One region of the Sphingomonas sp. TX0543 genome, then DNA from elsewhere that is predicted to be linked to it. Evidence: predicted binding sites of a transcription regulator. Region 1 holds the regulator's gene; each other region holds the start of a gene.
The links. Region 1 encodes LexA, which represses DNA repair genes until DNA is damaged. Its sites were predicted from a motif close to GTTCCNCNCTTGTTCT; they were not measured.

Region 1 (2,199 bases):
GCTGCTCCTCACCGGCCTGATGATCGAATTCGCGCTGATGCCCATCGCGGTGTATCACTTTCATCGCGCGGGGATTTACGGCGCTTTCGCGAACATCGTCGCGATCCCGCTCACCACCTTCGTTGTGATGCCGCTGGAGGCGCTGGCGCTGCTGTTCGACGCGATCGGGGTCGGGGGCCCGCTGTGGTGGCTGACCGGAAAGGCGCTCGCGTTGTTGCTGTGGATCGCGCGAACGACGGCCGCCGCGCCAGGCTCGGTGACGGCGTTGCCCGCAATGCCGGGGGCGGCCTATGCGCTGATGGCGGTCGGCGGATTGTGGCTGGCATTGTGGCGGACGCGATGGCGGCGGCTCGGCTTCATCCCGCTAACTCTCGGTGCGGGCTGGGCGCTGGCAACGCCGGCACCGGACCTGCTTGTTACCGGTGACGGACGGCATGTGGCGATCCGCACCGCGCGCGGCGATCTGGCGATACTGCGCGACCGCACCGGGGACTATGTGCGCGGGATGCTGGCGGAGAATGCCGGCGCGGAGGATGATCCCCTGCCGCTGTCGGAGCAGCCGGATGCCGCCTGCAGTCGGGATGCCTGCATGATCACAAGGATGGCAGGCGGCCGGCGATGGCGCATCCTTGCGACGCGCAGCGGATATCTGCCGGCGTGGGCGCAGATGGTGGCGGCGTGTCGCGCGGCCGATATCGTCGTCAGCGACCGTCGCCTGCCGCGCGCCTGCACGCCGCAATGGTTGCTATTGGATCGCCCGATGCTGGAGAAAACCGGCGGCATCGCCATCAGCCTTGCAAGCGGAAGGATCGCGACGGTTCACGTTGCGGGCGATCGGCATCCGTGGGTCATTGCCGCCAGGACACTAACCTCCGCCGGCGCCTACCCGCGAAAGCCGGAGCGTCGTGCCAGCGAGCGCGATCGCCTCAATCGTAGCGACGCAACAGTCCCGCAAGCTTGCCCTGCACCCGCACCTGCGCCGGCGAATAACGCTGCGGATCGTAGCTCCGGTTGGCCGGATCAAGCCGGACCATCGCCCCCTCGCGGCGGAAATATTTGAGCGTCGCCTCATTGTCGTCGATCAGCGCGACGACGATCTCGCCGTCACGCGCGGTCTCGGTGCGGCGGATCAGCGCGTAATCGCCATCGAAAATACCCGCCTCGACCATGGAATCGCCCGCCACCTCGAGCGCGAAATGCTCGCCTGCCCCCAGCAGTGCCGCGGGAACCGGCAGCGATGACGAACCCTCGAACGCCTCGATCGGCATGCCCGCCGCGATCCTGCCGTGGAGCGGAATTTCGATCACATCATTCGCTGGTTGCGGAAGCGCGCGCTTCGCCGGCTGGGCCTGATCCGCGGACGGCTGACGCTGCGCCGCCTCGATCCGTTCAGGCATCTTCACCACTTCGAGCGCGCGCGCGCGGTTGGGCAGGCGGCGCAGAAAGCCACGTTCCTCAAGCGCGCTGATAAGCCGATGGACGCCAGACTTGGATTTCAGCTCCAGTGCATCCTTCATCTCCTCGAACGACGGAGAAACGCCGGTTTCGGCGAGGCGATCATGGATGAAACAGATCAACTCATGCTGTTTCTTCGTAAGCATCGCGATCCTCCGCAGGCGAACAGACGCGGAACCTTTACGGAACAAGCGAGGAGAGGTCAAGCGATCGGCAGGATTTCCGCCGATTCGCCAATTGCCGCGGGCGGAGCATATGGCTCACGCAGGATCAGGCAGGTCGCGCGCGCCAGCGTCGCGAGCATCGAGCTGTCCTGAATCGCGGCGGTGTAAAGCAGGCCACCGCGCAGTTCCGCACGTAGATAGTCCGTGCGCTCGTTATTGGCCGGCAGGGGCTCGCCGAGCGTCGCGCGCGTGGTTTGCGGCAACGGATCGCGCGCGCCCGCGATCGCCGCCGCGAGCGGGCGCACGAAAAGCATGCCGGTGACGAAGGCCGACACCGGGTTACCCGGTAGGCCGACGACCACGCAGTCGTCGCGACGCCCAGCCATCATCGGCTTGCCGGGCCGCAGTGCGATCCGCCAGAAATCGATCGCTGTGCCGGCCGCCTCCAGGGCGGGTCGGACAAGATCGTGATCGCCCACCGATGCGCCGCCGGTGGTGACGAGCATGTCCGCCCGGACATTGGCGAACGCTTCGGTAAGAACATCGAGCCGATCGGGGAGGATGCCGAGATCGACGAACT
Region 2 (2,199 bases), 1.3 Mb from region 1:
CACGTCGTAGGACTTCTTGCCGTCCACGAAGGTAAGCGTGACCGGCTTTCCGCCGGTGCCGTGCAGGATGATCAGCCGAACCTCCCCGGGCAGATCCTTCCACGGCGTCTCGAGACTGAAACCGTAGGCACGCGCAAGGCTGCCCAGCACCTGCATGTAATATGGCGAGGGCGGGTTCGATTTCGCCCAGGGCACGACGGCGCCCTTCTTCAGGCTGAGGTCATGGTTCGGGACGACCAGATCCTCGTCGAAGATCAATTTCTCTCCCAATCCGTCGCACGCGGGGCAGGCGCCTTGCGGCGCGTTGAAGGAGAACAGGCGCGGCTCGATCTCCGGGATCGTGAAGCCGCTGACGGGGCAGGCGAACTTTTCGGAGAAGACGATGCGGTTGGCCGGGATGCCGGCGTTTTTCATCTGACCGCCGGCCGCGGCCTCATCCTCGCGCCCCGGCACCACCCCCTCGGCAAGATCGATATAGGCGAGCCCGTCGGCCAGCTTCAGCGCGGTTTCGAAACTGTCCGCCAGTCTCGTCGCGATGTCGTCGCGCACGATCAGGCGATCGATCACCACCTCGATGTCGTGCTTGTATTTCTTGTCGAGCGCCGGGGCCTCGTCGATCTCGTGCATCTCGCCATCGATGCGCACACGGGTGAAGCCGGCCTTCTGCCATTCGGCCAGCTCCTTGCGATATTCGCCCTTTCGCCCGCGCACGACCGGCGCGAGGAGATACAGCCGCGTGCCTTCGGGCAGGGTCATCACCCGATCGACCATCTGGCTGACCGTTTGCGCGGCGATCGGCTCGCCGGTAACGGGCGAATAGGGAACTCCGACCCGCGCCCACAGCAAGCGCATGTAATCGTAGATCTCGGTGACGGTCGCGACGGTGGAGCGCGGGTTGCGGCTCGTCGTCTTCTGCTCGATCGAGATCGCCGGGCTCAGCCCCTCGATATGATCGACATCCGGCTTCTGCATCAGTTCCAGGAACTGGCGCGCATAGGCCGAGAGCGACTCGACGTAGCGGCGCTGACCCTCGGCATAGATCGTGTCAAAGGCCAGGCTCGATTTGCCCGATCCGCTGAGCCCCGTGATCACCGTCAAGGTATCCCGCGGGATATCCACCGCGACGTCCTTCAGGTTGTGCTCGCGCGCGCCGCGGACGGAGATATGAGTCAGCATGAAGGATGTTCTACTTCTGTTCGGGGAAGCTTTCCAGCCCCGGCGAGATGGGGGCGGCGGCCGGCCGCGACAAGGCGCGCCGCGGGGCTGGTGCATCGGCCAATGTGTATTATATTGGTGGCACACAGGGCTGGCGCAGGATCGTATCATGGCGAAGAAGGACAGCAAGAAGGGAAAGAAAATCCCCAAGAAAATTGGCGGAGTGAAGATTCCCAAGGAACTGCGACACGCGGGCGAGGCGCTGCTCGACAAGGCTAATTCGCCCGCGGGGCGGGAATTGCTCGCCTCCGGGCTCACGATGGCCGCCGCCGCAGCGGCAGCGGCCGCGATGAAGCAGCGGGCGAAGGCCGAGGCAGTCAAGCCGGGTGACCCGGGCATCTTCGATCCGCAGCGTGTCGCCGACAAGGTGGGCGATGTAGCGGAGGTGGTGCTCGATCGACTGTTCGGCACGAAGAAGTCGACGTAACGATTACCGCGATTTCATCCGCCGGACGCGATCGCGTCAGGCGCCGGAGGGCAAAAGCACGGCACCTTTTTTAGGAGGAAGTCATGACCCAATCGAAGATCATGCTCGCGGCGGCTGCCGGAGCGCTCGCGCTCAGTGGCTCGCCGGCGCTGGCCAAGGGCTGTATCCGTGGCGCGGTCGCGGGCGGCGTCGCCGGGCATTATGCCGGCCACCATGCCATCGCCGGCGCGATGGCGGGCTGCGCGGCCGGGCATTATTACTACAAGCACAAGGCCAATGTCGCCGCGCAGAAGCAGGCGCAGGCGGCGCATCCCGGCGCGGCGCCGGCGCACCAGTAAGTGATGATCGGCGGCGCGCTCCCTGCCGGAAGCGCGCCGCCTCGTCAGAAGTAGCGCGCGATCGCGAAACGGAAGCGCGTGCGGTTATTGGCGTAGAGCGGCAGGGTCGAATCCATGCGGCTCCAGGTCACGCCGATCGTTGGCGAGAACCCCTTCCAGTTGAAGGCCCGGTTTCCGACGGTCGCGCGTAGCGAATAGCGCCAGTCGTGGCGCGGATCG
Region 3 (2,199 bases), 1.3 Mb from region 1:
CGGCACGATGGGCGGCGGGAGAGACGACGATAATGCCCCTTTCACCATCCATGCGGTCTTTCGAGGTGGGTGAGTGGGGCGCAGAATGCGCGCCTGATGCCTTTCCGTAATGCGCCAGCGCCCAGGCTGCGCCACTGGTGTCGGCCACCGCGATGCGGGCGGCGATGCCGATCCGGGCCAGCATTCGAACGATGCGCCCCGCCATTCGCGTCTCGCCACCGTGGAGATGGGAGACGCCGGTGATGTCGAGGAACAGGCTATCGGGATCGGCAATCGCCACGATCGGCGTCCAGCGGCGGGCAAGGGCAAATGCGAGGCGCTCCAGATCGGCGCGGTCGCCGACGGGATCGGCATCGCGCACGTCCAGCCCCGGCACGGACGCCCGCGCCTGCGTCAGCGCCATGCCGGGCGCGATGCCCAGCGCGGCGGCCGCCGGAGAGACAGCGGCGATCTGGACGCGACTGCCGATCTTGTGGGCGGTGACGAGCGGCGTGCCGCCAGGCGAAAAGGCCGGTACGACGCCGCGCCCGCCCTTCGCCCAGCGCGCGCCGGGTCGCCAGCCGGTGATGCGATCGGCCGGACGCGGCGCATGGATTGGTGCAGGCCCCAGCGCGTCAGGCGGCGGTGGCGTGCGCCGCTCCGACCTGACGACGCGGTCGATCGACCAGTGCGGCAGGTAGAGCGAGGCGACCCGTTTCATCCACGGCCTCCACGATCAGATCGAATGGATCGCCGCCGCGCTGGCGGGCGAGCGAAAGGTGCCAGCGCGCGCGGCCGATACCGCCCGCCAACCCCCTGGTGGGAAGCGGTGCGGACGGGGCGGCGGCGACGCGCCAGCGCGTGATCGCGGCGGATGGCACCGCGAGCGGATCTCCGCCCTCCCGCGCATGTCGCTTCATCAGCAGCGCGATCGTGCGCCCGCCCTCGGCGGCGAGTTGCAGGCGGCGGGTGGAGCCCATGGCGGCACGCTTGGCTTCGCCCAGCACCGCGCCCAGGCCGCGGTGGCGGATGCCTTCCTCCATCAGCGCCAGCAGCTCGGCATCGTCGCGCGCCTCGGCGTAGATCACGCGTTCCGGCGAGAGCCCCGCCTGATAGAGGCCAGGCGCGAACAGATCGCGGCGGTGCACCACCCACAGGATCGGCCCCCATGCCCGCGCGGCGATGCCGGCCATGAGCAACGTGGCGCAGGCATCGTCGGCCAGGCTGGGGGTGGCCGGCGCAATCTCGTGCAGCGCATCGAGCCGCAGGCCGCCGGCCGCAAGCCGCGCATCCAGCGCCTCGATTCCGAACGGCATCACCTCACGCCGGCGGTGCCCGTCGCCCTCGATCGTGCGCAGCGTCTCGCGAAGTTGGGCAATGACGGCAGGGCTGGGCACGGAAACACGACTCGCAAGGAGAACAATGTTCCTAATTTGTTCTCACAAAACCGGCGAGTCAATCGCAACTTGTGGAAGTGACAATTTCGTCATGTCATTGAAACTGCCGTGCGGGATCAACATTGCTACGGGACGATCATGCACGGGAGACGGCACATCCACGCGCTAACGCGCCCTGGCCGCTGGTTGCGCTGGCTCGCGATCGCGATTGGCGTGATCGTGCTGATGATCGGCGGTGCCTTGTGGCGGGGCAGCTATTTCGATCTCGATCCCTATGAACGCACCCCGGCGCACGGTCCGACGAGAGGCGATGTCGCGGCGCTGTATCTTTCCGGCGACATGGGCCTGCGCTTCGGCCCGGGCGAGACGATGACGGATCGGCTGGCGGCGCGCGGGATTCCCGTGATCGGTTTCAACACGCCGGTCGCCTTCCGGGTACGGCGAAGCACGGCCGAAACCGAGGCTATCATCGCCGGTGCGATCCGCACCGCGCTGGCCGAGCCGCATACGCGGCGACTGGTACTGATCGGCCGCTCGTTCGGCGCCGACGTGCTCGCCGCCGCGCTCCCCGCGCTGCCCGCCGATCTGCGCCGGCACGTTGCGGCGGTGGTGTTGGTCGTGCCGGGGCGGCAGGTGTTCTTTCGCAGCGATCCCAGCAATATCACCTACCTCGGCACGCCGGACAGCGATGCGCTGCATGGCATTCGCGCGATCACCTGGGCGCCGCTCACCTGCATCCATGGCGTGGAGGAAACCGACAGCGCCTGTGCCGGCGCACGCCAGCCGAATGTGACGAACATCGCCATGCCCGGCGGACATTTCC
Region 4 (2,199 bases), on a different contig from region 1:
TGACGTCTCGTTATAGGCGTATCGTGTTTCGCTCAGCATGATCTACTCCCTCTGAGCGCAGCATATCTTACTCACTTTTGAGAGCAAGCCATGAGCGGACAGGTCGCGGCGCTTCGCGCCGGTCACACGGGAGGGCTATAGCAAAGGCCCCGGTCGCGGTGCTTTTCGCTTCACCCAAGGAATATCAGTTCGCTCGACGGCCATCCTCTCAGCCGGATATGGCCGATCAAATTGATAAAGATCGGCAAGCGGCGCTGTTAGCCAGGTGCGCCAATGCTCTGGATCGAGGATAACCGGCGAGCGATCGTGAATGTCGGCAAACTCAATGCAATTGTCCGTCATGACGCCAGTGTATGAGAGGCCCCAATCCTCATTCGACCACAGCCCCGCCCACGCGAAAATCGGTTGATCGGGAACCGACAACCACGCTTCTGTCATCTTGCCCTTCGCACCGATGGCCTCTGCAAAGCGCGCCGTGGGAATGAGGCAGCGGTTGCCGGGGTCTATCGCCCAGCGCTTCCAAAATGCGCCCAGCTTGTCAAAGCGAGCATTATTGACTGGCTTCGGCGCGAGCGGCTGACCTTTGCGGCCCTTAAGCGTAACCGGGAAGCCCCAGGTCATCCGCTCTAGGACCATCTCACCGTCAACAAGCCGGACGACAGGGCCAAGCTCTTTCGGATGAACGCGATCGGGATTGGCGTTGTACTGCGCGCCATTTCCATTCGCGGGGATCACATCGAGAATTAGCTGGCGATCGCCGGGATTGTATCTGTTGCACATGAGAGGAAGCTGGTGGAGCAGCCTTTGGCTGTCAATCAGCCGGGTTAAGTGCCCGCGCGATTAGCAATGACTGTCTCCGAAAATGACCCCCCACAGGCCATCGACGTTTGAGCGGCGATCCTATGTTCCCTTTCCGTTCCCATATGCGTTAGAAGGGCAAAGAAGGGAATCACGATGTTGCTGCCACTCATGCAGCCGGTCCCGCTTGCCGAGGTGCCAGAGGGACTAATTCCCTTGCTCATCGGGGCGGCGGGAGCTGGCTTTCCCAGTCCCTCGCAGGACTGGGCTGAAGATCGCATTTGCCTGATCGAGTTGCTGCGGCTCGACCGCGCCGCCAGCTTTGTGTTCCGCATTAGCGGCACCAGCATGATCGACGCGGGTATCTACGATAACGATGTGGTGGTGGTCGATCGCGACACGCGCGCGGTCGAGGGCCATATCGTCATCGCCATAGTGGACGGCGGCTTTGTATGCCGTCAGCTCGCCCGCCGCCAGGGCGGCACTTTCCTAGAGGCGCGCAACAGTCGGCAGCACTCCGATCCGACCCCCGCCGAGGGTATCGAGATTTGGGGCGTGGTGCGAACCAGCGTCCGCGATTATCGGCTTTAGGTGGCCTCATGGCGCACGCGATTGCCGACATTTCAAATTTCTACGTCAGTGCAGAGCGGCTTTTCGACCCGAGTTTGCACGGTATTCCGGTCCTTGTTTTGAGCAACAACGACGGTTGCGCGGTCGCGCGCAGCGAGGAAGCCAAGGCCCTGCATATCCGCATGGGCGAGCCAGTTTTCAAAATCCGCGACCGCATCGAGCGGCACGGCATCCAGCTTCGATCGAGCAATTACGAACTCTATGCGGACCTCAATCGCCGTTTCAATGCGGTCATTGCTGAACATTCCGACACGGTGGAGATCTACTCCATAGACGAGAGTTTTTACCGGCTCCCCGCCCTACCCAATGGGCTAGGCGACGTGGCAGCGGCACATCGGTTGCGCGAGGACATATTGCAGCAAGTCGGGCTTCCGACCCGGATCGGCCTTGGACCAACGCGCACGCTATCGAAGGTTGCCAATGGTCTGGCGAAAGCCACCGAAAAAATATGGGGCGGCGTCGTCGATCTTCACGACACCGAATTGCGGCGGCGCCTATTCGAGAAATGGCCGGTTGGAGAGGTGTGGGGCGTAGGCAAGGCGCTTGAAGCGCGCCTTTTGCCCCTTGGCGTTCGCACCACCGCCGACCTGGCCGCGTTGCGGCCAGAGATCGCGCGCGACATTGGAACAGTCGTCCTCGAACGTCTCGTGCGCGAGCTGAACGGCATCGAGTGCATGGATTTTCAGGTCGAACCGGATGCGATGAAGGCTACCGCCGTAACCCGCCAATTCGGGGAGCCGGTCAAGACACTGGACGCGCTGCGCGAGGCCA

Region 2: uvrA (excinuclease ABC subunit UvrA) is a predicted target of LexA. The motif match lies at 1,184-1,199, and genes of this name have one in related genera.
Region 3: ACM61V_RS08155 (ImuA family protein) is a predicted target of LexA. The motif match lies at 1,404-1,419, and genes of this name have one in related genera.
Region 4: ACM61V_RS00240 (LexA family protein) is a predicted target of LexA. The motif match lies at 905-920, and genes of this name have one in related genera.

The regions. Positions count from the first base shown of each region.
Region 1 is NZ_JBLZUS010000002.1:2,889,752-2,891,950, reverse strand. It holds partial or broken gene ACM61V_RS14505 (ComEC/Rec2 family competence protein) at 1-850, shown strand, start outside; gene lexA (transcriptional repressor LexA) at 927-1,601, opposite strand; gene ACM61V_RS14495 (molybdopterin molybdotransferase MoeA) at 1,658-2,199, opposite strand, start outside.
Region 2 is NZ_JBLZUS010000002.1:1,543,064-1,545,262, forward strand. It holds gene uvrA (excinuclease ABC subunit UvrA) at 1-1,176, opposite strand, end outside; gene ACM61V_RS08040 (hypothetical protein) at 1,325-1,642, shown strand; gene ACM61V_RS08045 (hypothetical protein) at 1,726-1,980, shown strand; gene ACM61V_RS08050 (porin family protein) at 2,025-2,199, opposite strand, start outside.
Region 3 is NZ_JBLZUS010000002.1:1,568,831-1,571,029, forward strand. It holds gene ACM61V_RS08150 (DUF6504 family protein) at 1-700, opposite strand, end outside; gene ACM61V_RS08155 (ImuA family protein) at 615-1,295, opposite strand; gene ACM61V_RS08160 (AcvB/VirJ family lysyl-phosphatidylglycerol hydrolase) at 1,515-2,199, shown strand, end outside.
Region 4 is NZ_JBLZUS010000001.1:37,979-40,177, forward strand. It holds gene ACM61V_RS00230 (hypothetical protein) at 1-39, opposite strand, end outside; gene ACM61V_RS00235 (SOS response-associated peptidase family protein) at 136-780, opposite strand; gene ACM61V_RS00240 (LexA family protein) at 955-1,389, shown strand; gene ACM61V_RS00245 (Y-family DNA polymerase) at 1,398-2,199, shown strand, end outside.